DNA from 2 places in the Loigolactobacillus coryniformis subsp. coryniformis KCTC 3167 genome. Region 1 is predicted to be linked to the other one. Evidence: predicted binding sites of a transcription regulator. Region 1 holds the regulator's gene; the other holds the start of a gene.

Region 1 (15,344 bases):
CTTGCCGTAATTTAATCGAATGCGCCACATTATTTACGATCGTTTCAAATTTCATTTTTCGACCTCACTTTTTCTCTTGCGTCCTTAAAATTTTAACACAAAATAAGTGTCATTTCTTTACCGACTAAAAGTAAGTTGATATAATACTGCCAACCAATCAACTAAGGGGGCTATTCTTATGGCTAAATTACTCGGTTTACATCACGTAACAGCGATCACTTCCAGTTCACCAAAAATGTTTGCATTTATGACTGGTGTACTTGGTCTACACTTGATCAAAAAAACAGTTAATCAAGATGATGTGCGGACTTATCACCTTTATTTTACTGATGATCGAGGAACTGCCGGCACCGATATTACATTCTTCGATTTTCCTGGGCAATTTCAAGGCACTAAAGGACGTAATAGTATCGATCGCATCGGTTTCCGTGTGCCCAGTGATGCTGCTTTAGATTACTGGCAACAACGCTTTGACGACCACCAAATCGAACATGAAGCGATCGTCACTGAATTTGGCACCAAGACTTTGCGCTTCTATGATTTTGATCATGAACGTTATCAGTTGATCTCCGATGAAATTAATCATGGTGTGCCCGCCGGTACCCCTTATCTGGCCAGTCCAGTACCAAAAGAATTTGCGATCAGTGGCTTAGGACCAATGCGGATCACCGTCAACTATGCAGCAAAAATGGCGCAAGTGCTAACTGAACTACTTGGCTTTGCCAAAGTCGCCACTGAAGGTAATCAAACCTTGTATGAAGTGGCTAATGGCGGTCATGGTGCCCAAGTGATCGTGGCTGATGAACAATTACCAGCCGATGAAGTACAAGCTTATGGTACCGTCCACCACTTGGCCTTTCGTACTGCCGACGAAGCGGATTTACGTGAATGGATCAAAAAAATCTCCGCAGCTCGGTTGGCTCACTCTGGCTTCGTAGATCGTTTCTATTTTAAATCAGAATATTTCCGTCCTGGTCGCGGCGTTTTATTCGAAATCGCCACCGATGGACCTGGTTTCTTAGTTGACGAAACTTATGAAGAAGCTGGCGTACATCTAGAACTACCACCATTTTTAGAAGAACAACGCGCAGATATTGAAGCACACCTAGTTCCCTTCAATACCGATAAGAAAGCGGCCGATTAACCATGACTGAACTCAATTACTATTTTCAAGCAGGTGACCCTGCACAAGCACCACTTTTAATGCTCCATGGTACTGGTGGCTATGAAGATGAATTAGTTCCGCTAGCACAAAAAATAGCACCCAATAGTCCGCTACTAGGTATTCGCGGCCGTTTAGTTGAAAATGGCCGCACCCGTTACTTCTCTCATACCGCAACGGGCGGCTTTGACCTTAACAGCCTAGCACAAGAGACAACTTGGCTGCTGCAAACCATCGACCAATTGGCCGCTAAACATCACTTGGCGGTTAATCGCATGATCGTCCTCGGTTATTCAAACGGCGCTAACATGGCGGCACATGCTTGGCTGACCGGGCAAGCCCAGTTTAAAACGGGCCTATTATTTCACCCTATGCAGTTAACACCGTATAAAACGGTCCAACCATTATCTGACGTAAAAATCTGGGCTTCTCACGGTAGTTTTGATCCAATCGTGTCGGCAACTAACTTTCAAACACTGACCCAAAGCCTGACAACTGCTCAAGCTGATCTCACCGTGTTTGAAGCTGAGCAGTCCCACGCCCTCAGTCCACAAGAAATAACGGCGGCGCAGCAATGGTTACAGCAAAGCCAACGCTTATAAACTAAAAAGAAACCAACGCAAGATCGACTTTTGCGTTGGTTTCTTTTTATAACCGCGGAAATACATTTTCATGTAAGTCCCTATTTCTTATGACTTTCTTCCTCGTCGGTGCGTAAAACAGCCATGAAGGCTTCCTGTGGGACTTCCACTGAACCGATCTGCTTCATCCGTTTCTTCCCGCGCTTTTGTTTCTCTAACAATTTACGCTTACGAGAAATATCACCACCGTAACACTTAGCTAACACGTTTTTACGCAGTGCTTTAATGTTAGTCCGCGCGATGATCTTATTACCAATAGCAGCTTGGATCGGCACTTCAAACTGTTGCCGGGGAATAATTTTTTGCAATTTAGCAACAATATCGCGGCCCCGCTCCATCGCGAAGTCTTGATGCACAATGCTGCTCAATGCGTCGACCGCTTCACCGTTTAATAAAATATCCATTTTGACTAACTTACTTTCGCGATAACCTTCAATATTGTAATCCAATGAGGCGTAACCTTTAGTACTGGATTTTAGTTTATCGAAAAAGTCATAAATAATTTCTGACAACGGTAAATGATAGATCACATTGACTCGGTTATTGTCCAAATACTCCATGGTATCAAACTCGCCACGCTTATTTTGCGACAGCTCCATTACCGCACCAACATAATCATTTGGTACCATGATCGAGGCGTGAACGAAAGGCTCTTCAATTGAACGTACCGCTGCTGGATCGGGCATCTCTGACGGATTAGCCACAACTTTTTGTGTGCCGTCAGTCAAATTAATGTGATAAATTACTGATGGAGCAGTGGTAATTAGATCTAAATCAAATTCACGTTCAAGCCGTTCTTGAATAACATCCATATGCAATAAACCGAGGAAACCACAACGGAACCCAAATCCTAAGGCTTCTGAAGTTTCTGGTTCAAAGCTTAAAGCAGCATCATTCAAGCGTAATTTTTCCAGCGATTCGCGTAATTCATTATATTTTGATGAATCCACCGGATATAGTCCACAATAAACCATCGGCGTCATTTTACGATAACCTTGAATTGCTTCTGTCGCTGGATTATTCGCTAACGTCACTGTATCACCGACTTCAGTATCCTGAATCGTTTTGATACTAGCGGTAATATAACCAACATCCCCGGCCATCAGCATCTCCCGCTGAACAGCCTTTGGTGACATCACGCCGACTTCAGTCACTTCAAAAGTTTTGCCGCTTTGCATTAACTTGATCGTATCGCCTGGCTTGACGACACCTTCAAAAACTCGTGTATTCAGCACAACCCCACGGTAACTATCGTAAACTGAGTCAAAGATCAACGCACGCAATGGTGCCGTTAGATCGCCAGTTGGCGCCGGAACATCACTGACAACTCGTTCTAAAATTTCTTCGATCCCAATTCCTTGCTTAGCACTGGCTAACACGGCATCTTGGGCATCAATGCCAATATCGTCTTCGATCTCCGCCTTAACGCGTTCAGGATCAGCAGCTGGCAAATCAATTTTATTGATCACCGGAATGATCTCTAAGTCATTATCGATGGCCAAGTAAACATTGGCCAAAGTTTGCGCTTCGACCCCCTGTGCGGCATCAACAACCAAAACAGCCCCTTCACAGGCCGCCAAACTACGGGAAACTTCGTAAGAAAAATCCACATGACCGGGCGTATCGATCAAATGAAATGTATAAGTCTGCCCATCTTTAGCTTGATAAGCCAATTCAACGGCATTTAATTTGATCGTGATCCCCCGCTCGCGTTCAAGATCCATCGTATCGAGGATCTGTGCCTCCATATCACGCTTAGCAACTGTATGCGTCAATTCTAAGATTCGATCGGCCAAAGTTGATTTACCGTGATCAATATGGGCAACGATCGAAAAGTTGCGAATATGTTTTTGACGTTCTTGCATCGCTTTAATATCCATTATCTTGCCTACTTTCTCAATGCCCACTCACGTAGGCTATTCCTTTAAATTATAGCAAGCTCGCCGCGTTGGTGCAATTACGATTACCGTACTCGCAAAAAAACAGGTGGCATTTAGCCACCTGTTTGTTGCTACTTCTTGCGTTTACCGAATAACTTATCAAATAAGTTGCCTTCGGTTTCAGTCATGTCTTCACCACTAGCTTTGGCAAAAGTCTTCAAAGCTTCTTTTTGTTCGCCATTTAAATGCTTAGGTGTAACGACTTTAACCTTAACGTGCTGATCACCACGACCATTACCACGCAAACGTGGTGCGCCTTGTCCACGTAAACGGAAAGTGGTGTTGGTCTGTGTGCCAGCCGGAACCTTTAATTTCACTTTACCGCTAACGGTATCAACTTGCAGTTCATCGCCTAAAGCTGCCTGGACAAAACTGATCGGCACTTCTAAATAGATCTCAGCACCGTCACGTTCAAATTTATCACTTGGTGCCACGCGGAAAACAATGAATAGATCGCCGTAAGGGCCACCGTTTTCTCCCGCTTCACCTTGTTCCGACAAACGCATTTGTTGGCCATCTTCAACCCCAGCTGGGACTTTGACTTTAACACTATGGCGTTCTTCTTCGTGACCAGAGCCATGACAAGTTGGGCACTTTTCTTTGATTTCTTTACCGGTACCATGACAAACATCACAGACTTCACGTGATTGCATCCGACCTAATGGCGTTTGCCGTGTGACTTGAATATAGCCAGAGCCATGACATTTATGACAAGTATCAGGTGTTGTCCCTGGTTTAGCGCCAGTCCCATTACAAGTATGGCACATCGCTTCGCGGGTATAAGAGATCGTGGTTTCTTTACCAAAAACCGCTTCTTCAAACTTAAGATCCATCTGGTATTGCAGATCAGATCCTTGCCGTGGTGCGTTTGGATTTGAGCGTTGACCACCGCCACCACCGAAGAACTGACTGAAAATATCGTCAAAACCGCCAAAGCTTTGACCGCCACCAAAACCACCAAAGTCTTGGCCACCACCAAAGCCGCCGAAGCCACCTTGACCTTGTGGACCAGCTGAACCATATTGGTCATACTGCGCACGTTTATCAGCATCACCTAAAACTTCATAAGCTTCCGAAATATCCTTGAATTTCTGTTCAGCATCTGGTGCCTTGTTTAAATCAGGATGATATTTCTTTGAAAGCTTACGGTAGGCGCGTTTTATTTCATCTTGTGAGGCGTCGCGGCTAACCCCTAAAGTCTCATAATAATCTTTATCCGCCATGCGTATTAAGAACCTCCTAGAAATTTACGCAAATTTGACGAAACTTGCCAAAACAAGCGTCAAACTGCACTCCGTTACCATTAAAAACTTCATCAAGCATACCATAGATTAAAACAAAAAGCCAAAAGCCGCGATGGCTTTGGCTTCTTGTTGGAAAAGATATACTGCTCGTTTTGTTAAGCATAAACGTGTTTTATAAGGCAATTTCTTCCATATAACTACGTTTGCAAAACGAGCCACGCTGTGTCTCTTATTAACAAACTAGGTTATATTCCAGAAGCTGACCGCCTTATGGCACACTCTTTATTTTTTATCTTTATCGGGGTCGACTTCTTCAAAGTCACCATCAACGGTGTTGTCATCATCTTTCTTAGCATCACCAGTTGCTTGGTCTGCAGCGTCGCCGCCCTTAGCTTGTTGCTCTTTAGCAGCTTGTTCATACATTTTAACGGATAAATCTTGTACGATCTTATTCAAATCGTCGCGTTTAGCCTTCATGTCGTCCAAGTTGTTTTCTTCTTGAGCCTTCTTCAAAGCATCCTTAGCATCTTCTGCTTTCTTGATTTCGTCATCGGATACTTTGCCTTTCAACTCTTTCAAAGTCTTATCAGTTGTGAAGAGGAGTTGTTCAACGTCATTACGTAAATCAACTTCTTCTTTCTTCTTCTTATCGGCTTCAGCATTTTCTTCGGCTTCTTTTTGCATCCGTTCGATTTCTTCATCAGAAAGACCTGAAGAACTCTTGATCGTGATCTTTTGTTCTTTTTGGGTGCCCATATCTTTGGCCGAAACGTTAACGATACCGTTCTTATCGATATCGAATTTAACTTCGATCTGAGGTACACCACGAGGTGCAGCAGGAATGTCAGTCAATTGGAAACGACCCAAGGTCTTATCGTCAGCTGCCATTGGCCGTTCACCTTGTAAGACATGGATATCAACGGCTGGTTGGTTATCAGCAGCAGTTGAGAAGACCTGTGACTTGCTGGTTGGGATCGTTGTGTTACGATCGATCAACTTAGTGAAGACACCGCCCATAGTTTCAATACCTAATGACAATGGCGTAACGTCAAGTAAAACAACGTCTTTAACATCACCAGTAATAACCCCACCTTGAACAGCAGCGCCTAAGGCAACGGCTTCATCAGGGTTGATTGAACGATCTGGTTCTTTACCAGTCCATTGTTTAACGGCTTCTTGAACAGCTGGGATTCGTGTAGAACCACCGTTTAAGATGACTTTATCAATGTCGCCTAAGCTTAATTTAGCATCGCGCAAAGCATTATCAAATGGTACTTTAGTCCGGGCAACTAAATCGGCAGTCATTTCGTCGAATTTAGCACGAGTCAAAGTTTTCTCCAAATGCAATGGACCTGCGTCACCAGCAGAAATAAATGGCAAGCTGATCTGAGCTTCGTTAACACCAGATAAGTCTTTCTTAGCTTTTTCTGCAGCATCCTTTAAACGTTGTAAGGCCATCTTATCTTTAGAAAGATCGATGCCATTATCTTGTTTGAATTCAGCAACTAACCAATCGATGATCTTTTGGTCAAAGTCGTCACCACCAAGGTGTGTATCACCATTAGTTGAAAGAACTTCGAAGACACCGTCGCCTAATTCAAGTACAGAAACGTCAAATGTACCGCCACCTAAATCGTAAACTAAGATTTTTTCATCAGCATCGCCTTTGTCCAAGCCATAAGCTAAGGCAGAAGCAGTTGGTTCGTTGATGATCCGTTGTACGTTCAAGCCGGCGATCTTACCAGCATCTTTAGTTGCTTGACGCTGGCTATCATTAAAGTATGCCGGTACGGTAATAACCGCATCGTTAACTTCTTCGCCCAAATAGTCTTCAGAGAATTTCTTGATATATTGCAAGATCATTGCTGAGATTTCTTGTGGGGTATAAGATTTGCCATCAACATCAACTTTGTAGCCAGCTTCGCCCATATGACGTTTGATCGAAGCAACTGTATTTGGGTTAGTGATTGCTTGGCGTTTAGCCACTTCACCAACTTGTGTTTCACCATTTTTAAAAGAAACAACGGATGGTGTTGTCCGGTTACCTTCTGGGTTTGTAATGATTTTTGGTTCGTTACCTTCAAGAACGGCAACGGCTGAGTTAGTCGTCCCGAGGTCAATACCAATTACTTTAGCCATAAATTTCTAACCTCTTTTACCAATTTTTATTTTTATTGTGCGACAACGACCATTGCTGGTCGTAAGACGCGGTCTTTGAGCTTATAGCCCTTTTGTAATACCTGTACCACGGTATCAGGTTTTTGATCACCTTCCACAGCAACGGTTTGTACCGCTTGGTGAATGGTCGGATCAAAGGCCTGATCGGCAGCCGCGATCTCAATGATCTGATGATCTTTCAAAGTCCGTTCCAAATGATCATAAACCATTTGGACACCCTTCTTCAATTGTTCACCGTTCTTATCATTGACATCAACTGCTAAGGCGCGTTCCAAGTTATCGATCACTGGTAAAATATCCTTTACCAGATCCTGACCTTCATACTTAAGCAATTGCTCGCGTTCCTTTTTGAAACGTGTATTCATATTCTGAATTTCAGCTTCTGCCCGTAAATACTTGTCTTCCGTCGCGTCAACTTTTTCTTGTAACGTCTTGATCTGCTCAGCTTGTGGATCTGCTGCCGCAGAAGTTGCTTCTGCAGTGGCATCAGTTGCTGAATCCGCGGCTGAATCAGCTGTTGCAGAAGTTGCGCTGGCACTCTTAGGTGCTGTGCTTGCCGTTAAATCCTTCTCTGAAGGAAAATCAGCGTTTTGTGCTAAAGCATCTTCAGCTGCGGCTTGTTCATTTTTAGCCAAACAAATTCACCTCCAATGATCACTCATCCCCGCGATGGGTATAATAATCAGTTATTTTTTTAGCCAATTCTTCGCGGAAAACATCGAGTAAACCGATCATCCGTGAATATGGCATACTTGTGGGACCTAATAATGCGATCATCCCTTTGCCGTGATCGCCCACGTCATAAGTGGCAGTGATCAAACTAAAGTTACGCAGTAAATCGCTAGTTAGTTCGTCACCAAGTCGCACTTCAATGGACCGATCAGGGACACCGATCAATTTAGCTAAATCATCGTTTTGATCGATCAAACTATACAATGATTTCAATTGATCAACATTTTTGACGGTGGCCGGATTGATCAAGTTCATCTTACCGTCCACATAAAAGCGTTCCTGGGCCGCCTTTTTCAAGACGTTACCAAAAATATCCAAAAAGCCAGTTGGCGTGATCAGATATTGGGTCAAAAGCTGGGGAATATCGCTATGCAGACGCTTGATCACGCCAGTCAACGATAAACCGACCAATTGATCATTGATAATTCGAATGGCCTTCTCTAAGCTCTCACTATCCAGCTCCCGGGGAACATTGAAGATTTGATTCTCCACCGCCCCGTTATCAGTGACTAAAATCGCCATAACTTGCTGGTCGCCTAAAGGAACTAGCCGAAAACCAGTTAACCGTGCATCGCGTAACTCAGGGCCTAATGAAATAGCGGTGTAACTCGTCAAACTCGAAAGAATCTTGGCTGACTGCGCAATGATCTGATCAATTTGATGATAGCTTTGATCAAATGACGTTTCGATCACCGCTAAATCGTTGGCATCAACACTACTTGGTTCAACTAAATGATCTAAATAGTAACGATACCCTTTAGTCGATGGTACCCGCCCTGAAGACAAATGCGTTTTTTCAATCAAACCCATATCTTCTAAACGGACCATCTCGTTACGAACGGTTGCTGAACTGACATGCATGGGTAGTTGGTCGAGCAGCTTTTTAGAACCGACAGGCTGACCACTTTCAGTATACAAACGGACGATTTCCTTTAAGATAACCAGTTGTCGCTTGGTCAGCATTCGAACCACCTCTTTTTAGCACTTGATACATTTGAGTGCTAACACAATTATTAATATACCAACTCCACACGTTTAAGTCAAGGCAACAGCTGGTTTTTCCGCTAAATTATCCAAAATCAGTCTTACGACGGAGAAATCGCTCAGCACTAAAAACCCGCTCACTTTCCAGGGTTAAAGTTGCGCTACAAATGGCTAAGTTTCGTCATCCAATAAGAAAGCTTGAAAAACTTCATTCCCCATAAATTCACCACGTCGGGTTAAATGAATATGTTGCTCATCCTCTGCTAACAGCCCACGCGCCACTAATTCAGCGATCGTCGTCCCATAGAGTTCTGCCATCGGTAAACTAAATTTAGCGGCAAAGCGTGCTTTGTCGACACCAGCAACCGTTCTTAACCCAAGAAACATTTCTTCTTCGATTTGTTCACTACGCGGCAAGACATGCCGTTGCAAGACAGGCACGTGTCCCTCATGTAGCGGGGTTAAATATTGTTGGATCGGACCAAAATTTTGGTAACGTTCCTTACCTAAATAACCACTGGCACCGGCACCAAAGCCGAAATAATTGTCATTGCGCCAGTAGGTCAAATTATGTTGTGATTCGTAGCCTGGTCGTGCAAAGTTACTGATCTCATACTGAGGTCGTCCCGCAGCCGCAAATTTTTCCAAAGCCAACTCATACATATCAGCTTCAACATCTTCTGAAGGTAAATGTAATTTACCCTGCCGCATTAAATTATAGAAAACTGTTTTTCGTTCCAGAATCAATGAATAGGTTGAATAGTGTGGTAGATCCAGCGCAATCGCTTTATCCAAACTATCGGTAAAATCAGCCATACTTTGACCCGGTAAGCGAAAAATTAAGTCAATACTGATGTTTTCAAAACCAACTTTACGTGCATTTGCAATCGCCGTATAAACATCAGCGCTACGATGGATTCGCCCAATCTTTTTCAACACGTCATCATTAAATGACTGCACTCCGATACTTAAACGGTTAACACCATGGGCATGCAATACCGCTAGTTTATCCGTAGTTAGTAGATCATTGGGATTGGCTTCAAAAGTGAATTCTTGACCAGTAAAAGGTAAAATCTCCTGCATACCGGTTAGTAGACGATCTAATTGCGCCGGCGTCAAGGTTGTCGGTGTGCCGCCGCCGACATATAACGTATCAATTGTTTTTTCAGGATGAGCGGCCGTAACTAAGCACATTTCTTGTAACAAACAATCCACATAATCATCTACCGGTTGTCCTGCCAAAAAAACTTTGTTGAAATCACAGTAATAGCAAATATGCTCACAAAAAGGAATGTGGATATAGGCACCGGTCATAGTGTCACCTGCCCACTATGCTGAGTAAAATAGTCCTGAGTATGCTGTTTATCTTGCTGTAATTGTTGAACTAAGCCAGTAGCATCCGCAAATTTTATTTCCCCGCGTAGCCGCGAGAACCACGCAACTTGTACCTGTTCCCCGTAGACCATTTGATCAAAGTCTAAAACATAGATCTCAACTGTAACTGCGTTATCATCACCGAAAGTTACATTACGGCCAATCGAAGTCATGCCAGTGTACCAGCGGCCAGCAATGGCTAATTTAACCGCATAAATACCGATCCCCGGCACATGTTGTGCAGGATCGATTGCTAAATTCAGTGTGGGGAAGCCGATCGTTCGCCCACGGGCCACGCCATGTACCACGACGCCCACATTGCGGTAGGGATAACCTAACAGCCGATTTGCTTGATCCACATCGCCAGCCTTAATTGCTGCCCGGATCCGCGTTGAACTGATTTTAGCCGCATTATCTTGCTGCTGAGCGACCTCAACCACATCGAAACGCCCATTGGCATAACGGGGTAAATCTTGCATCGTCGCCTGCTCAGGACCAAAAGTATAGTCAAAACCAGCAACCGCTACTTGAGCGTGCAGTCCAACAATGTATTGATCCACGAAATCAGCGGGTGATAATGCCGCAAACGCAGACGTAAACTCCACAATATATAAAATATCGACACCTAATTGCGCCATCAAATCAGCTTTCATCGCAGGCGTCGTTAAATACTTCATTTGTTCGGCATCCAATTGGTGGAATACCAAGCCAGGATGCTGATTAAAGGTCATCACCGCTAAGGGTATTTGCCGTTGCCGGGCAATGGTCGCGGCCCGTTTGATCACAGTCTGGTGACCACGATGCACCCCATCAAAAAAGCCTAACGCCAAAATCACTGGCGTCGCACTAATTTGATCGACAGTATATGGATGATGAATTCGTACGATCTTCATTAAACCTTGACTCCAATCTAAATAGAATTATTCATTTGCCAGAAACATTTTAACTGGTTGAAATAAGTGCGGGTACTCTGGATGCGGTTGATAAAGGGCCTTGATTTTTTGATCATAAACTAACGCGATCACTTCATCTAATTGTGTCAATTCCGCTCGCGGTAAAAAGGCGCCATTTTGCACCTTTGCCCACTGTTCTGCCGTTAACTCAACTTGTGGATAAGCGCTTAGGGCCGTCTCCATTGGGCGCAAAATCGTTGCCAATTTATCTTCAGCACTTAATTTTGCCACGGTATCCAGATCAATCGTATCGGCTAAAGTAAAGCCACCACTTTGTACCCGAGTCAGTGCTGACATCACCGCCGCAACACCTAGTTTACGGCCAAGATCAACGGCTAAAGTACGCACATATGTCCCTTTAGAACAGCTGACCTCAAAACGAAACTTCTGTGTCCCGGCAACCGCGTCAAATTCTGGTTCATTTAAGCGTTTAAAATCAGTTAGCGTCACTTGCCGTTGTGGCCGTTCGACAGTTTCACCAGCCCGAGCATAGTCATACAGCCGGCGACCTTTAACCTTAACCGCAGAAAACATCGGCGGGATCTGCGTGATCGTTCCAATAAAAGTTTGCATTTGCGCATCGATCTGAGCCGTACTAAAGCCAGCGGTGAGTGGTGTTTTTTCAACCACCTCACCATCCAGATCTTCAGTCGTGGTCGCAAAACCCAACGTTACCTCACCCTGATAAGTTTTGCCGCCGGCCACCAAATAGTCAACGACCTTAGTGGCAGTCCCAATACAGATCGGTAGCACCCCGTCCACATTTGGGTCCAATGTGCCGCCATGACCGACACGACGCGTATGAAATAAGCGCCGCAGTTGGGCATCACAATCGTGGCTGGTCATGCCGCGTGGTTTATATAGTGGTAGAATTCCGTTCATTATTTTCCTCCGCCTTCATGATTCACATGGCTATCTCACCGTAAAAGTCTTAATCTTCATGACTCTTACAAACTAAATCATTATAGCACATTTAGCCTGGTCACTAGTCGGCCAACAAAATAGCGCAAAAAAACAGACCTGAAGCAAAATTGCTCAAGGTCTGCTAAATTTTAACTTAACGCTCTTCCCGATGTAACTGATTGATCAGTTCATCGATTCGATTACCGTACTGAACAGATTCATCCCGAGCAAAAGTCAGTTCAGGAATCTTAAATAAGCGAATCCGTTGGCCTAATTCCATCCGAATTAAGCCGGTAGCCTTCTCTAAGCCGCGCTGTGCTTTTTCACCGTCGCCGGCTTTGTCAGAAAGAATACTGTAGTAGATCGTCGCTTGCTGTAAATCGCCAGTGACGTTAACGCCAGTGATGGTGACGCCTGCGACCCGGGGATCACGCACACGCTTCAATAAAATGTCCGTTGTTTCCTTTTGAATTTCTTGGGAAACACGGCCAATCCGATATTGTGCCATTACGCTACCTCCTATTACACAATTAAGGTGATTTATTAGCCAAATACACTAATAAATTTTGATGTTCCAGTCGGTGACCATTCTTGTGGCAAACTACTCGCCGCAAGAAACATGGCCCTATTACACAATTATGGTCTAAACGTATCTAAAACTATTCGACGGGAACTTCTTCCATGATGAAGACTTCGATTTGGTCGCCTTCCTTGACGTCGTTGTAGTTTTCGATCATTAAGCCACCTTCGAAACCTTGTTTGACTTCTTTAACGTCGTCTTTCAAATGCTTCAAGCTAGCGATCTTACCTTCGTAAACGACAATGCCATCACGAATTAAGCGAACGCCAGAATCACGTTTGACCACACCTGAAGTCACGATAAAGCCAGCAATCGTGCCAACTTTAGAAACTTTGTAGGTTTGCCGTACATCTAACTGACCGATAACCTTCTCGCGGTAAGTTGGTTCGAGCATCCCTTTCATCGCAGTTTCTACTTCATCGATTGCGTTGTAGATAACGTTATGCAAGCGGATATCAACGTCTTCGGTGCTAGCTTGGTCTTTAGCCCGTGGTGTTGGACGAACGTTGAAACCGATGATAACCGCGTTACTTGCAGCAGCTAAGGTGACATCACTTTCATTGATCGCACCAACGGCTTCATGGATGATATTGACCCGCACGCCTTCAACATCGATTTTTTGCAAGCTATTAGCTAAAGCTTCAACTGAACCTTGAACGTCAGCTTTGATAATAATATCGACTTCTTTAAGTTGACCTTCTTGCATGGTTTCAAACAAATTGTCCAATGTGACATGCTTCGTCCGGTTACGTTGAGCCAAAACAGCTTGTTTAGCCCGTTCTTCACCAGCAGCCCGTGCTGTTTTTTCGTCATCAAAGACGATAAACTTATCGGCTGATTCTGGTACATCACTTAAACCAGTGATTTCTACTGGTGTTGATGGCTTAGCTTCTTTGATCCGACGACCACGGTCATTAGTCATAACGCGGACACGACCAAACGTGTTACCGACAACGATTGGATCACCGATGCGTAAAGTCCCTTGTTGAACTAATAACGATGCGACAGCACCCTTACCTTTATCCAAACGCGCTTCGATAACCGTACCGGCACCTTTTTGCTTAGGATTGGCTTTCAATTCCAGCATGTCAGCTTCCAATAAGATCATTTCCAATAATTCATCTAGGTTCTTACCAAACTTAGCTGAAATTGGAACGAAGATCGTATCGCCACCCCAGTCTTCAGGAATCAATTCATATTCAGTCAATTGTTCCATCACATGGTTCGGGTTAGCATTCGGTTTATCGATTTTGTTGACCGCAACGATAATTGGCGCATTAGCTGCTTTCGCATGGTTAATGGCTTCAATCGTTTGTGGCATTACGCCATCATCAGCGGCAACAACTAAAACAATAATATCAGTCACATCAGCGCCACGTGCACGCATATCAGTAAAGGCCGCATGTCCTGGGGTATCCAAGAACGTGATCAAACGATCATTCGACTTAACTTGATAAGCACCGATTGCTTGGGTGATCCCGCCGGCTTCGCCTTCAGTCACACTAGTATGGCGTAACTTATCCAGCAAGGTTGTTTTACCATGATCGACGTGCCCCATGATCGTAACAACTGGTGGCCGCTTTTCTTGATAACTAGTATTCGCTTCTTCAGCAGCAAAGAATTTATCCAAATCAGAAATATCTACTTGAACTTTTTCTTCAGCTTTGATGCCATAATCCGCTGCCAAAACTTCGATCGTATCTTTTTCTAACGACTGGTTTTGGTTAACCATAACGCCCATCATGAATAATTTTTTGATGATTTCGGCTGGTTCACGGTGGATCAACTTAGCGATATCTTGAACGTTCATGCCTTCAGTGTATTGTAATACTTCTGGCAAAGCCCGTTCTTTCCGCGTTGTTGGTGGCGTAACAGAATGGTTCTGGCGTTTGTTACGACGATTGCGCTTCTTGTTGAAACGACCGCCGCCAGCATTGCCACCAAAACGATTGTTACCACCACGGCCGCCACGGTTACTATTATTGTTACCAAAGCGACTGCTACTATTACGATTACCACCAGCAGTGTTGCCGCCAACGGTACCTTGATTACGGTTATTGCTGCTTCTTACCGTAGAATTAGCCGAACTGATTGGTTTTGCTGCATTTACTGGTGCCCGGTTATCAGCGCGATTTTGTGGGTTTGGTGCTACCCGGTTATTGCTAGCTGATACCCGTGGCTTGTTATTGTGGTTGTTATTATGGTTATAACGATCATTACGATTTTGTGAATGATTGTTGTTACCATGCTGGTTTTGATTACTACGTTGGCCTGAGTTGTTGTTACTGTGTTGGCCTTGGTAATTCCGGTTTGGTTGGTTGCGATCACGGTCATTATGTGCAGGTGTATGCGCGTCATGACTGTGTTCGTTACGCGTCGGTTGTTGTGGGCGTGCTGCCTGAGGTGCTGGCGCTGCCTTTTTGGTGTGATCCACCGGCTGAGTATTTGGCGTATTGGCCACCTTTCCGCCACTGATCGCGTTACGCAATACTTTTTCTTGCGCATCGTCAATCGTGGACATATGATTCTTAATATCGATTCCAGCTTTTTTCGCCCGATCAATCACTACTTTTGATTGGACATCTAATTCTTTCGCTAATTCGTAGATACGTTTTTTACCCATATCTTCACGCTCCCTACGTTTTCAGTAAGG
Region 2 (15,344 bases), 750 kb from region 1:
CTGTTGGTATGCCATGTTGACCGTTCCTTTCGTTTGACCGTGCTAAGTTACTCTCTATTTTAGTCAACTTACTTTAATTTGGCTATAGATTATTTTTTCTGTATTAGGACTTGTTTTTTATGCAGATTTCCGGTAAGATTATTTATGTTGTTCAGATGCGCCTGTAGTGTAATGGATATCACGTGAGATTCCGGTTCTTGAGATGGGGGTTCGATTCCCTCCAGGCGCATAAATAATTTCGAGTTCGGCGCCTTGTTGATGCAAGGCGTTTTTTAATTATCGCGATAAAATTTGAAGCTCCCACTTGATGATTTAATACCAAAAAAGTCACCCGACTGTGCATTTTTGCATAAGTCGGGTGATTTTGTTTTATCCAGGAAAGGTGCCGCCGTTGACATGAATAGTTTGACCAGTGATGAAACTACTGTCCACTGCAGCTAGGAATACGTAGCTTGGTGCCAATTCATAAGCTTTGCCACCGCGTCCCATTGGGGTTTTACCCCAATTTTCTAATTTATCTGGCGGAAAAGTTGCGGGAATTAATGGTGTCCAAATCGGTCCCGGTGCAACTGCATTAACTCGGATATCACGTTTTAATAGTTCTTCGTTTTGCGCTAAGGCACGGGTCCAAGAAACAATTGCACCTTTGGTCGATGAATAATCTAACAAAAGTGGATTTCCTTTGAAGGCCGTCACTGAGGTCGTATTGATGATTGCGCTATGATCCGCTAAATATGGTAGCGCTGCTTTGGTCAGATAAAACTGACCAAAAATATTCGTTCGAAAAGTACGCTCAAACTGACTATCAGTTAGTGCACCCACTTTTTCTTGGACATGCTGTTCCCCTGCATTATTGACCAAGATATCAATGTGTTGAAAAGTTTGCATCGTTTGATCCACCACTTGCTGGGCAAAAGTTGGTTCGCCAATATCGCCTTGGCAAACTAACACACGCCGCCCTAATGCAGTGATCTTATCCTTGATTGCTTGAGCATCGTCAGTTGATTCATAATACACGATCACGATATCTGCCCCTTCGCGCGCATACAATAATGCCACTGCGGCACCAATACCGCTATCACCACCAGTAACAATGGCAACTTTGTCTTTAAGTTTATCCGCTGGTCGATAAGTGGGATGGTCGATCTCAGGTGTTGGCGTCACATTTTTACTACTGTCATTGATCAAGTAATTTTCTTTGGGCTGCCGTTCTGTCATCTGTGAACCACCTCTTTATTAGGATTAAGTTCAAAATAACAAGTCCGGCGTAGCAAAACAATAAATACGCATGCGCTTATTTTCAGCGGAATTCCTGCTCAACGCGCCGATTAGGAATAAACCACAGAATCGAAACCACAATGCTAGCTACCAGGCCAGCTGGCGGCCAAACCAAGGTCAATAAGCAGCCGATGAAATAAATCAACAGCGATAACCAGCGTTTATGATCATGTTGTGAAATGACTGCCACCCGTGAATTTTGTCCATTGGCATGAATTAAGCAGCAATCAAGTAAATTATAGGTCAATCCGCACATAAACGAGACAATTGCATAGCTCAATTCGGGCAACATCGCAGTCAAATTTTCGCCGACCCAGGCAGTCGCAAATGGCAACAAACTAAGCCAAAATAATAAGGCGGTGTTAGCCCACAATACAATGCCATCAATCCTTTTGACGGTTTGATAGAGATGATGATGGTTATTCCAGTAGATAGCGATCGCGACAAAACTAACCACATACGCTAAAAAAGGTTCGATCAACTGATGTAACGCTGACCACGATACACCTTCTGGTGGCCGTAGATCTAACACTAAAATGGTGATCAAAATGGCGATTACGCCATCAGTAAAAGCTTCCACACGACTTTTAGACATTTAACCTCAACTCCTTGAATTTAATACTTACGATATTTTTTCAAACATAGAATAGCATGTTCACCATAAATGAGCTCAGGAGTTGTTTCGCTTACTTGTGCTATACTTTTAGTCAGTGATTAATTAGAAAGTAGTGTGATCAAAATGCAGGCACTGTATGTAAATTCAGCTACTGCCCATGAACTCAATGCGCTAACACTCGGGGAACAGCCTCAACCACAGCCCGCTGCAGATGAAGTTCTTGTCCGCGTCCACGCCGTTGGTTTAAATCCAGTGGACTACAAATTAGTGGAAGAAGGTAATACAAATTGGCAATTCCCGCATATTTTTGGCTTGGATGTTGCTGGTGAAGTCGTCACAACTGGTGCTGCCGTCACTGGCTTTAAAGCTGGCGAACGTGTTTTTTATCACGGTGACCTGACTAAAAATGGCGGCTTTGCCGAATACGCGGTGGTCAAAAGTTATGCCGTCGCCAAAATGCCCACCGGATTAAGTTATGAGCAAGCCGCCGCCCTACTTTGTGGCGCCATGACTGCCTATGCCGCTGTCTACCGTAAAGCTAATCTGACCAATCGGCATTCCGTTTTGATCCACGCCGGTGCTGGTGGTGTCGGCGGAATTGCCATTCAATTGGCCAAACAAATTGGTTTGACCGTTTATACCACGGTTTCGGCGCGTAAACGCGCTTTTGTACAAAGCTTACAGCCAGACCATATTATCGATTATCAAACCACTGATGTGACCGCAACGATCAAAGAATTGACTCAGGGACTCGGCGTTGATCTGATCATCAACACGATTGGTTCTACCGAGGCGACTGCTGATCTACAGCGGTTGGCTTACAATGGCGCGCTAGTCACGATCGTCGGTGAACCTGATCTAAGTCATTATGATCTCGGTCGTTATGGTCAAAGTGTCCTTAGTGTTAACTTAGGTGGTGCTCATCAAAGTCATAATCCACAGCAACAAGCGGATTTAGCAACAATGGCAACTGCTTTAGGTGAACTCGTTGTGACTAAAAAACTTGATCCAATGATCGATCATGTCTTGTCCTTCGAACAGATTCCCCAAGGCCTACAGGCGCTCAAACAACATTTAATCAGTGGCAAGCTTGTGGCAAGAATCGATTAATTTTTCAAATATTTAGCAACTAAATATTTGACCTTTTTTGACCAATAGTCTAAACTAGCATTACACTTAATTGAGTGCTAAAATTAATTTAAACTTGAAACTTTAGGAGGTCACACTATGTTAGTTCCTACAGTCATTGAACAATCTTCACGAGGCGAACGTGCTTATGATATTTATTCACGTCTGTTAAAAGACCGTATCATCATGTTATCTGGTGAAGTTAACGACCAAATGGCCAACTCGATCATCGCCCAACTACTATTCTTGGACGCCCAAGATTCTGAAAAAGATATTTCAATCTACATCAACTCTCCTGGTGGCTCAGTTTCAGCCGGCTTAGCAATCTACGATACAATGAATTTCGTTAAATCCGATATTCAAACGATTGCTATGGGGATGGCTGCTTCAATGGCCAGCGTTTTACTTACAGCTGGTACTAAAGGCAAGCGTTTTGCTTTACCTAACTCAACTGTCTTGATCCATCAACCTTTAGGTGGTGCTCAAGGTCAGCAAACTGAAATTGAGATCGCTGCACGCGAAATCTTGAAGACCCGTAATCGTTTAAATAAAATTTTGGCTGAATCCTCTGGTCAAGATCTTGAAACGATCCAAAAAGATACCGACCGTGACCATTACTTAACTGCGCAAGAAGCTAAGGATTATGGTTTGATCGACGATATCATGGTTAATCAAAAATAGTTTATTTCTGTACCCTACCGGCAATTGTTGGTAGGGTATTTTTAGTAGTAGACATTCAAAAATGGAGGTACTGATTATGGATACATCTGCGATCGATTTAACTAAGATCAGTCAGCGCGGGTTAGTTGTCGGCGATATTAATGCGCCGATCACTGTGATTGAATTTATCAATCTGCGCTGCCCCTATAGCAAAACCTGGTTTAAAAAGGCCGCCCCCATTTTAGAACCTGCAGTGGCCAGCGGCCGAATCAAACGAGTTTTCAAACTTTTCGACAAACCTAAAGTGACCCTAAGAAAAGGTAATCTAGCCCAACATCACTTACCCTATGACCAACCGGAACAAGCCTACGCCGCAATTAAAATTTTATTTGCACAACAAACCGAGTGGGGCGAACAATTAAACGACACCCAAATTGAAGCTTACATTAAACAACATTTTGGTTTTAAATTGCAGCCAAACCAAGCAATGATCGATTTAGTTTTAAATGAAGCCGCAGCCGCTAACATTCAATTTGTCCCAACTGTGATTATTGGAGAAGCGATTTTTGACGAACACATTACAACTGAAGAATTAGCCAAATTGATCTAATCAAAAAGCCGACCAAACTAATAAAATAGTTTGATCGGCTTTTTCAGCTTACGAAGTGACTTTACCCGCCCGTAAGTTATCGGCAATTTGCATTAATTTACGTAAGCGGTGGTTGATTCCTGACTTAGAGATTGCGCCACTAGGAACCCGCTCACCTAATTCTTTTAACGTAATATCAGGATTAGCTAAACGTAAAATAGCAATTTCTTGCAACTTTTGCGGCAGGCTATCTAAGCCCGCGACCTGTTCAATAAACTTAATATTCTCCACTTGATGCGTCGCCGCATCGATCGTTTTATTCAAATTGGCAGTTTCACAGTTAACTAAGCGATTCACCGAATTACGCATATCACGAACGATTCGGATATCTTCAAATTTCAGCATCGCACTAGTCGCACCGATCAGCTGTAGGAAATCAGCGATCTTCTCGCCTTCCTTTAAGTAAACGATATAGCCGCCACGACGTTCGGTCACCCGAGCATTCATTCCAAACTGGTTGATCATCGCGGCAATCTGTAGATTATGTTCCTCATATAATGAATAGATCTCCAAATGATAGCGACTCGTTTCAGGATTATTAACGGAACCACCAGCTAGAAAGGCCCCACGTAAATATGAACGCATTTTCTGGTCGGACTCCTTAACTTCTGTAGAAGGTAAGGTTGATAACGTCGATGCACCAGTTAAAATATGCAGATCATTGAGCACTAATGTACTGCCATGTTTTAAGCGGACAATGTAAAGATTATTCTTTTTTAATTTCATTTTACGCCGAACCAATAACTCAGCTTCAATTGAATAATTATCACGCAACAAGGCGTAAATGCGGCGAGCAATTGCTGGATTTTCTGTTTGCACGTTTAAAACAAATTGATGATTGGCAATACTTAATGAACCATTCATCCGAATTAAAGCTTCTAATTCAGCGCGTGCGTGTTCACGGTGGACCTCCAGCGTGGTGAGTTCTTTCTTAACTTCACTAGCATATGACCCCAAATCCGCCACCTACTTTCTAATTAATCGTGTGGTTGAAAGGCTAAATGCAATAATTCTTGTGCCACTTTATCGCCATCATGAAAGACACCACGATCGTGGAGCGACAAGAAATTATCTGAGATCACGCGACAACCAAGTTCGCGCAAGCCCTTAAAATCGTGTTCAACTTGAACTAAGTACTCATCATATTTTTGATGATCCATATAGTTAGGTGGAACTGGTTCAGTATTGACCAATACCGTATTAACGAATTGACTACCTAAATGTTTAGCCAAAACACGAACGTGATCAGCATCAGTAAAATGCTCCGTCTCACCTTTTTGCGTCATGATATTGCAGACATAAGTTACATCAGCCTTGGTTTGGCGCACTGCCTCCCCGACGTTACTGATCATTAAGTTGGGTAGAATGCTGGTGAACAAACTCCCCGGCCCTAACACCACTGTGTCGGCGTCCATAATCGCCGCAATGACTTCATCTACTGCTTGCGGCGCAGCATGAGTCGGATCTGCTGGGGTGACCCACACACGATCAATACTTTTACCGGCAGCTGTAATTTCTGCTTCTCCAGCAAGTTCAGTACCATCACTAAAATGCGCGTTTAATACCAATGGATCATCACTGGCCGGATAAACATGGCCATCGATCTCCATCATGTTTGACAACTCTTGGACCGCACCAAAAATACCTGAGCGCATTTCGGATAACGCCGCAATGATCAAATTACCGATCGCATGACCGGCTAAAAATGAATCATCACTATTGAAACGATATTGAAAAATATCCAAATAAAGTTGCGGTAAATTAGATAATGCCACCAAGACATTACGGATATCACCAGGTGGAACCACGTTAACGTAATTCCGAATGGCGCCTGACGAACCACCGTCATCAGCCACAGTCACCACAGCCGTAATATCAGTATTCTGCTTATGCAAACTTTTTAAAATAACCGGTAAGCCAGTGCCACCGCCGATGACAACCATCTTCGGCCGTCGATAATTTCTGGGCGATCTTGTCATGAGCGATTCACAGTCTCCTTCCGCTTATTCATATCGCGATGGGTCGTGTCAACCGGATAGTGTTGCCCCAGATCCTTACCTAATCGTTCCGCCAACGCAACTGAACGATGTTGCCCACCAGTACAGCCGATTGCGATCGTTAAACTCGTTTTACCTTCTTTTTCATAGCCAGGCATGATGAAATGTAGCATACTGCTAAACCGTTCATAGAAGTCTTCCGTAGCCGGTTGTTGCATAACGTAATCATAAACAGCCTGATTCAAGCCAGTTAACTTTTTAAATTCAGGCACATAATATGGATTAGGCAAGAAACGAACATCCATCACAATATCCGCATCGATCGGTACACCATATTTAAAGCCAAACGACATCACTTCAATATGGAACGTCGTGGTTTCTGCGGATTTAAAGTTATTAAAAATCTCCTCACGCAGTTGCCGTGGCGTCAATTCAGTCGTATCAATGATCAATTGTGACCGATTTTTGATCTCAGCCAACAAATTCCGTTCCTTGACGATACCATCTAATAAACGGCCTTCCATTGCTAATGGATGAGCGCGCCGTGTTTCTTTGTAACGCGAAACCAACTCTTCATTAGAAGCATCTAAAAAGAGGATCTTGGTTGTAACAAAATTAGTGTTATCCAAATTAGCCAGCATTTCATCTATTTCATCGTAAAACGCACGTGAACGTAAATCGATAACTAGTGCGATTTTGGTAACTTTACCTGATTCTTTGACTAATTCCCAAAACTTCGGTAACAAGCTAGGTGGCATGTTATCAACACAGAAATAGCCGAGATCTTCGAAGCTTTGCATGGCAACTGTTTTACCAGCGCCACTCATGCCAGTGATCACAACTAAATTTAAAGTATCTACCATTTTCAAATTCCTTTCTAGAGCTGTGCTGAACCATGCTTTTCCGCATGATTACACGATTAAGGTTAAGTTTACTCGTATTTTTTTGCGAATAAACGGCTATTATTCCGGGTACTGATTATTTTACGGCACAATATAGTCGCAAAAAATCTGGTGCTATTTTACATTTAGCTAACGCCGCCATTATGGCAACGCCCCCTAGTGTCTCACTTTCGTATCTAAATTAGTGTAACATACCGGGTGTATCATTACTAGTTTTATACCGATTAAAAAAGCTGTGCCCAGTAGCACAGCTTTTATTCCCCATCATTAAGTCTCTTGTAGCGGTCGTTCAGGCACTAACGCCTGCGGTAACCAAAACATTAAATCGATCAGCCCTAATAGCGCCGTCACACCCAATAATAGACGTAAACCCAGTGCACCCACGCTAAATACTACCGGTACGCCGGCAACAATAAATAGCAACAAGTTGATTGCCAACCACCCCGTCAATAAATAATATCCGTAATCAATTTTGATCAACTTACCTAGCATTGGCAAAATGTATAATCCAGTAAACACACATAATGCAAGCCACATTCCAGTTCCATTGAACATCGATGCTTCTGGTACAACCGGGTTCGCGGCCATTAACATAATCACTAAACAACCACAGAGCCAAGAACCAGCGCTTAATAGCCTTGCTTGATACTTCATACCTGAACGCCTCCCAACGTTTTAGCAGCAGCTCAAACCAGCAATTACCTATTTATTTATCTATTTTTATTATAACTTAATTAGATTAAAAAGCGCTTAAATTACACTTTTTTTGCGGCGCAAAAAAAAACGCCACTTAAGCGTGACGTTTAATTAAAGCTTATTGCAAAGCAGCTTTCGCGGCTGCAATTTGTTTTTTGATTTGATCAAAACCAGTACCACCCAGCGAATTACGCCGCGCGACGGCTGTCCGTGGATCTAGTGCTTGATAAACATCCACCGCGATCAATGGTGACAATGCCTGATAATCGGCTAATGAAACATCCTTCAAGTATTTATGTTCTTGAATACATTTCAAAACTAACTCACCGACTAGCTCATGTGCCTGCCGGAATGGTAACCCTTTGCTAGCCAAATAATCGGCTAACTCAGTCGCGTTGGAAAAATCGTGACTAGTAGCGTGCGCCAAATTGTCAGTTTTTACTGTCAAAGTATCCAGCATCCCCCGGAAAACAGTCAACGATTGTTCAACCGTATCGACCGCGTCGAACATGCCTTCTTTGTCTTCTTGGAAATCCTTGTTATACGCCAACGGTAAACCTTTCATCACGGTCAACAGGCCCATCAGATCACCATAAACACGGCCGGTTTTACCCCGGATCAACTCAGCCATATCTGGATTCTTCTTTTGCGGCATGATCGAACTACCAGTAGAATACGTGTCAGATAACTCCAAATACTGAAATTCTTGGGTATCCCACAGAATGATCTCTTCACAGAAACGAGAAAGGTGCATCATCAATTGCGCACAGTTACTGAGAAACTCCAGAATAAAGTCACGGTCGCTGACCGCATCCAAACTATTCTGGTAGACATCCGTAAAACCTAATTGCTCAGCGCTGTACTCACGATCAATTGGAAATGTTGTCCCGGCTAAAGCTGCCGCCCCTAGTGGCGAACGATCGGTGTGCTTTAAGTTAAATTCAAAGCGATTGTAGTCACGTTGCAACATTTCATAATAGGCCATTAAATAATGGGCATAAGAGATCGGTTGGGCATGCTGCATGTGGGTATAGCCCGGCATCAATGTTTCCACGTGCTGATCTGCCTTATTCACGACGACCTTCTGCAATTCAACGACTAATTGCAGAATCGTGTGCAAATGATTTTTTAAATATAAATGCATATCAGTTGCAACTTGATCGTTCCGACTCCGTGCGGTATGCAATTTACCGGCTACAGGCCCAATCTCCGCAGTCAACAGACTTTCAAGATTTAAATGAATGTCTTCATTTTCAATCGTAAAATGCAATTCACCGGCGGCTAATTTTTCCTGCAAAGTGTGCAAGCCAGCCGTGATTTGATCAGCTTCGTCGCCCTTTAAAATGCCGGTGTGTTTCAACATCGCAACGTGTGCTAATGAGCCGTGCAGATCCTCAGCCGCCATTTTTTGATCAAAATGGATCGATGCACCAAAGCTTTGGACGTATTCACTTGGTTCTGCGGTGAAACGACCGCCCCATAATTGATGATTTTCTGCCATAAACTACTCCTTTGCCTGTTCGCCGTTAACTTTGTCCTGCACTTGTGTATAAACTTGTGTTGGTAGACCCCAAAGTTTGATGAAACCAACTGCGGAAACATGATCGAATGTATCTGACGAAGTGTAAGTTGCCAAATCTTTGTCGTACAACGAATATGGTGACTTCCGACCTTCAACAGTTGCGTTGCCTTTAAATAATTTAACCCGGATCGTACCAGTCACAACCTGTTGTGACGTCTTCAAGAACGCCAATAAAGAACTAAATAGTGGTGAGAACCACAAGCCATTATAAATGGTGTTCGTCAATTGTAATTCAATCGTTGGCTTGAAATGTGCTAAATCACGTTCAAAGGTCAAATCTTCCAAAGCTTTATGCGCCTTGATCAGAACTTCGGCAGCTGGTGCTTCGTAAACTTCCCGTGATTTGATACCGACCAAACGGTTTTCAATATGATCGATCCGACCGATACCATGTTTGCCGGCAATTTTATCTAATTTAGCGATCAAATCAACCAAACCTAATTTTTCACCGTTCAAGGCAACCGGCACACCTTGTTTAAATTCGATCTCAACTTTATCCGCTTCATCAGGTGTATCTTCAATTGCGTTAGTCAAATCATAAGCATCAGCTGGTGGTGTGACCCAAGGATCTTCCAAAACGCCGGCTTCGTTAGCCCGACCCCAAAGATTTTGATCGATTGAGTAAGGACTGCCTAGTTTAATTGGTACTGGAATATCATGGTCTTTGGCGTAATTAATTTCTTCTTCCCGTGACCATTTCCAATCACGGACAGGTGCTTCGATCTTCATTTCTGGTGCTAAAGCCCGAATCGCAACTTCAAACCGTACTTGATCGTTCCCCTTACCAGTACAACCATGGGCGATAGCCGTCGCGCCTTCTTTTTTGGCCACTTCAACTAATTTCTTAGCGATCAATGGCCGCGACAAAGCAGAAACCAATGGGTATTCACCTTCGTACAAGGTGTGGCCTTGTAAAGCAACGGTGACGTAATCTTGGGCAAACTCTTCACGACAATCTAACGTGTAAGAAGCAACTGCACCGATCTTCAAGGCTTTTTCCTTGATGAAGTCCATGTCCTTGCCAACTTCGCCCACGTTAATACAAGTTGCGACCACGTCGTACCCTTTTTCGATCAACCAAGGAATTGCAACAGAAGTATCCAAGCCACCAGAATACGCTAAAATAATTTTTTCATTTGCCATTTAAAGCCACTCCTTACACATTTAAATTATCATTAAACTTAATTAATTTTCTTTAATCATTTGAATGGATTCATCATAGCGCACCTTTTAAAAAAATGCAACATTTTTTGATATTTATTCAAAAATAACTTAAATATTCGCTTTTAAGTGTATATTAAGCCTTTTTTCTGCAATAAAAAAGTGAGCTAAATTTTCAGCTCACTCTCATTTCTATTCTGGTTCCTTAAAGCGTGCCCGCTTACTATCACGTTCTAAAACTGGCTTAAGGTACTTACCCGTATAACTGTTTGGCGTCGCTGCAATTTTCTCTGGTGTCCCAGTTGCTAAAACTTCGCCACCACCAGCGCCACCTTCAGGACCAAGATCGATCAAGTAATCAGCCGTTTTGATCACGTCTAAATTATGTTCAATGATCAAAACAGTATTGCCGGCATCAACTAAACGATGTAGCACAGTCAATAACCGATTAATATCGTCAGTATGCAACCCAGTTGTTGGTTCATCCAAAATGTAGAACGTCTTCCCAGTCTGCCGCCGATGTAATTCTGAGGCTAATTTCATCCGTTGTGCTTCACCACCGGACAAAGTCGTAGCCGACTGACCAAGAGTCACATAGCCTAGGCCGACATCAACGATTGTTTGTAACTTACGGCGGATCTTAGGAATTGGTTCAAATAACTTCAACGCCTGCATCACCGTCATATTCAGGACATCGGAAATATTGTAACCTTTATACAAAACTTCCAACGTTTCTGAATTATAACGCGTGCCATGACAAACTTCACAAGGCACATAAACATCCGGTAAGAAATTCATTTCAATTTTAATAATGCCGTCACCTTTGCAGGCTTCACAACGACCGCCTTTAACATTAAAACTGAATCGATTCTTTTTATAGCCGTGAATCTTCGCTTCGTTGGTCTGGGCAAACAAATCACGAATATCGTCAAAAACACTAGTATAAGTGGCTGGATTACTCCGTGGCGTCCGCCCAATTGGACTCTGATCAATGTCGACGATCTTATCGATATTTTTGACCCCAGCAACCGACTTATATTTACCTGGCTTCTGCTTATTGCGATTCAGCTTTTGCGCCAAAACACGTTTCAAGATACTGTTGACCAGCGTCGACTTACCAGAGCCCGACACCCCAGTTACCACAATAAATTTACCCAAAGGAAAATCAACGGTAATATTCTTCAAGTTGTGCTCGCTAGCGCCTGTAATGCGAATTTTCTTACCATTGCCTTTACGCCGCTTCTCTGGTAACGGAATATATTTTTCGCCCGATAAATATTGGCCAGTCAATGAATGCTCGTTAGCCTCCACCTCAGCTGGTGTCCCCGCTGCCATTACGCGGCCACCATTTTCACCAGCACCAGGACCAATATCAATCAAATAATCAGCTGCGCGCATCGTGTCCTCATCATGCTCGACCACGATCAAGGTGTTGCCGAGATCACGCATTGACTTCAATGACGTGATCAAACGATCGTTGTCGCGTTGATGCAAGCCAATCGATGGTTCATCCAAAATATACAACACACCAGATAAGTTAGAGCCGATTTGAGTTGCCAAGCGGATCCGTTGTGCTTCACCACCAGATAAGGTACCGGCTGAGCGACTTAAATTCAAATAATCCAAGCCAACATTTTTCAGGAAAGTTAACCGATCGGTGACTTCCTTTAAAATTGGTTTAGCGATCGTATTTTCTTTTTCAGTTAACTTTAGCTGCTTAAAAAACGCCAACGAGTCGTTGATCGCATAATCTGAGACTTCGGCGATATGTTCACCATTGACCTTAACTGCTAAAGCTTGCGGATTCAACCGATAGCCATGACAAACGGGACAAGTTAATTCAGTCATGTATTGGCGCATTTGCGTCCGGGTGAAATCACTATTGGTTTCACGATAACGCCGCGCAACGTTGTTAATAACCCCTTCAAAAGTAGCATCAACATCACGAATACCGCCAAAATCATTTTCATAGTGAAAATGGAAGGTTTGGTCGCCGGCGCCATAAAGAATCGTCTGCCGTTGTTCAGCTGATAGTTTTTCAAACGGTGTATCCATATCAATATCAAAAGCCGTTGCTGCCTGCTCCAGCAATTGTGGATAATACTGAGATGAGATTGGATTCCATGGTGCTAAAGCGCCATCACGCAGCGTCATACTGGGATCAGGGATCACCAAATCAGTATCAACTTCTAATTTCATTCCCAAGCCATCACATTCTGGACAAGCCCCAAATGGTGCGTTAAATGAAAATAGACGTGGTTCTAACTCGCCAATCGTGAAGCCACAGTAAGGACAGGCATAATGTTCTGAGAATAGAATTGGTTCGCCGCCAATAATATCTGCTGTCGCATAACCATCGGACAGTCTTAACGCTGATTCGAACGAGTCAAATAAACGTGAACGCGCACTGTCTTTGACAATGATCCGATCGATCACGATATCGATGTCGTGTTTTTTATTCTTATCTAATTCAATTTCGTCGCTGATATCCTGAACGTCGCCATCAATACGAACGCGGACATAACCTTCTTTTTGAATTCGTTGCAACACCTTTTTGTGTTGACCCTTCTTAGCACGAATGATTGGCGACATAACTTGTAGCCGGGTTCCTTCAGGTAAGGCTAAAACCCGGTTGACCATTTGTTCAACCGTTTGGCTGCTGATCTCAGTTCCATCGTTGGGACAGATCGGGTGCCCGACCCGCGCCCATAACAAACGCAGATAATCATTGATTTCAGTAACTGTCCCCACCGTCGAACGTGGATTCTTCGAAGTTGTTTTCTGGTCGATCGAGATCGCCGGACTTAACCCATCGATGGAATCCACATCCGGCTTGTCCATTTGGCCTAAAAATTGACGTGCATAGGCCGATAAGCTTTCGACATAACGTCGTTGCCCTTCAGCGTATAATGTATCAAACGCCAATGAACTTTTACCTGACCCAGACAGCCCAGTGACCACCACTAATTTATCGCGCGGAATCGTCACATCAATATCTTTTAAATTATGGGCCCGCGCCCCATGAATCACGATTTTATCGTTTGCCAAAAAAGTTCCTCCTACTCAGAGTGATTAAATAAGCTACTTTTTTAATCACGTTTCCACTATTCAGTTTCCAAAAAACGTAGTGCGACTTATTCGATTTCCGCTTTTAATTCTAAAATCGTATCGCGTAATGTCGCTGCCTGCTCAAACTCGAGACTCTTAGCTGCAGTCCGCATCTGCTCTTCTAAACGTCCGATCATTGCCTTCTGCTCTTTCTTGGTCATATCCGCAAAGTCGGTTTCAGCAATTGCTTCACTATTATGCTCATCGACAGGAACTGATTTCACCGGTGAAATTAAATCACGGATCTCTTTCTTGATTGTCCGCGGTGTAATGTGATGCTTCTCGTTATAAGCTTCCTGTATTGACCGCCGCCGCGCAGTTTCATCGATGGCACCTTGCATTGAATCCGTGACGTTATCAGCATACATAATTACCGTACCATCAACATTCCGTGATGCCCGGCCAATCGTCTGAATCAATGAACGTTCACTACGCAAGAAGCCTTCCTTATCCGCATCTAAAATGGCGATCAAGGAAACTTCCGGCACATCGATCCCTTCACGCAACAAATTAATGCCGACTAACACGTCGAATTTACCTAAGCGCAAATCGCGAATAATCTGTGTCCGTTCCAAAGTTTTAATGTCACTGTGCAAATAACGAACCTTAATGCCTAACTCTTTCAAGTAATCAGTCAGATCTTCCGCCATTTTCTTAGTTAAAGTAGTGATAAACGTCCGCTCGTGACGCTCGATCCGCAAATTGATCTCGCCAACTAAATCATCGATCTGGCCCATAATTGGCCGCACTTCGATCTTAGGATCCAACAAACCAGTTGGCCGAATAATTTGCTCCGCAACCTGATCTGTTTGTTCATATTCATATGGCCCTGGTGTTGCCGAAACATAAACGATTTGATTAACATGTTGCTCAAATTCTTGTAAAGTCAATGGCCGATTATCCAATGCACTAGGTAACCGGAAACCATAATCGACTAACATCTGTTTTCGTGCCCGATCACCATTGTACATACCACGAACTTGCGGCATAGTCACATGTGATTCATCAACCATGATCAAAAAGTCCTTCGGGAAAAAGTCGATCAAGGTGTACGGCGGTTCACCCGGCTTACGACCGTCCATGTGCCGCGAATAATTTTCGATTCCTGAAGTATAACCCATCTCACGCATCATTTCGATGTCGTAATTAGTTCGTTGCTCTAAGCGTTGTGCCTCCAGTAGCTTATGTTGATCTTTCAATTCCGCTAACCGCGTTTTTAGTTCTGCCGCAATACCGTCAATAGCATGATCCATTTGATCCTCATTAGTCATAAAATGTGTTGCCGGAAAAATTGCGACATGATCACGGTCGCCCAACACTTCACCCGTCAAAGCATCAACTTCACGAATTCGATCGATCTCATCACCAAAGAATTCAACCCGCAGCGCACGCTCATCCCGTGAAGCTGGGAAAATTTCGATCACATCACCACGCACCCGGAAACGACCACGCTGAAAATCAATATCATTACGTTCAAATTGAATACTAACTAACTGACGCAATAGTTCATTGCGTTCCAATTCTTGACCAACACGAATCGATAAGACATGATCTGCATATTCTTTGG

The links. The regulator HrcA, encoded in region 1, represses chaperone genes, less so after heat shock. The targets are predictions, from matches to a motif close to TTAGCACTCNNNNNNNNNGAGTGCTAA.
Region 2: clpP (ATP-dependent Clp endopeptidase proteolytic subunit ClpP) is a predicted target of HrcA. The motif match lies at 3,059-3,085, and genes of this name have one in related genera.

What each region holds. Positions count from the first base shown of each region.
Region 1 covers NZ_CP017713.1:1,416,754-1,432,097, reverse strand. Annotated here, with positions in the region: gene LC20001_RS07060 (hypothetical protein) at 1-55, opposite strand, end outside; gene LC20001_RS07055 (ring-cleaving dioxygenase) at 179-1,144, shown strand; gene LC20001_RS07050 (alpha/beta hydrolase) at 1,147-1,764, shown strand; gene lepA (translation elongation factor 4) at 1,845-3,683, opposite strand; gene dnaJ (molecular chaperone DnaJ) at 3,815-4,966, opposite strand; gene dnaK (molecular chaperone DnaK) at 5,270-7,126, opposite strand; gene grpE (nucleotide exchange factor GrpE) at 7,159-7,800, opposite strand; gene hrcA (heat-inducible transcriptional repressor HrcA) at 7,820-8,860, opposite strand; gene hemW (radical SAM family heme chaperone HemW) at 9,053-10,195, opposite strand; gene ribF (riboflavin biosynthesis protein RibF) at 10,192-11,148, opposite strand; gene truB (tRNA pseudouridine(55) synthase TruB) at 11,176-12,090, opposite strand; gene rbfA (30S ribosome-binding factor RbfA) at 12,266-12,619, opposite strand; gene infB (translation initiation factor IF-2) at 12,771-15,314, opposite strand; gene LC20001_RS06995 (L7Ae/L30e/S12e/Gadd45 family ribosomal protein) at 15,328-15,344, opposite strand, start outside.
Region 2 covers NZ_CP017713.1:2,165,212-2,180,555, forward strand. Annotated here, with positions in the region: gene rpoN (RNA polymerase factor sigma-54) at 1-15, opposite strand, end outside; tRNA gene LC20001_RS10720 (tRNA-Arg) at 158-229, shown strand; gene LC20001_RS10725 (SDR family oxidoreductase) at 370-1,218, opposite strand; gene LC20001_RS10730 (TMEM175 family protein) at 1,301-1,873, opposite strand; gene LC20001_RS10735 (alcohol dehydrogenase catalytic domain-containing protein) at 2,018-3,004, shown strand; gene clpP (ATP-dependent Clp endopeptidase proteolytic subunit ClpP) at 3,122-3,703, shown strand; gene LC20001_RS10745 (thioredoxin domain-containing protein) at 3,780-4,292, shown strand; gene whiA (DNA-binding protein WhiA) at 4,341-5,288, opposite strand; gene LC20001_RS10755 (gluconeogenesis factor YvcK family protein) at 5,309-6,310, opposite strand; gene rapZ (RNase adapter RapZ) at 6,307-7,191, opposite strand; gene LC20001_RS10765 (hypothetical protein) at 7,498-7,884, opposite strand; gene argH (argininosuccinate lyase) at 8,045-9,427, opposite strand; gene LC20001_RS10775 (argininosuccinate synthase) at 9,431-10,651, opposite strand; gene uvrA (excinuclease ABC subunit UvrA) at 10,862-13,717, opposite strand; gene uvrB (excinuclease ABC subunit UvrB) at 13,804-15,344, opposite strand, start outside.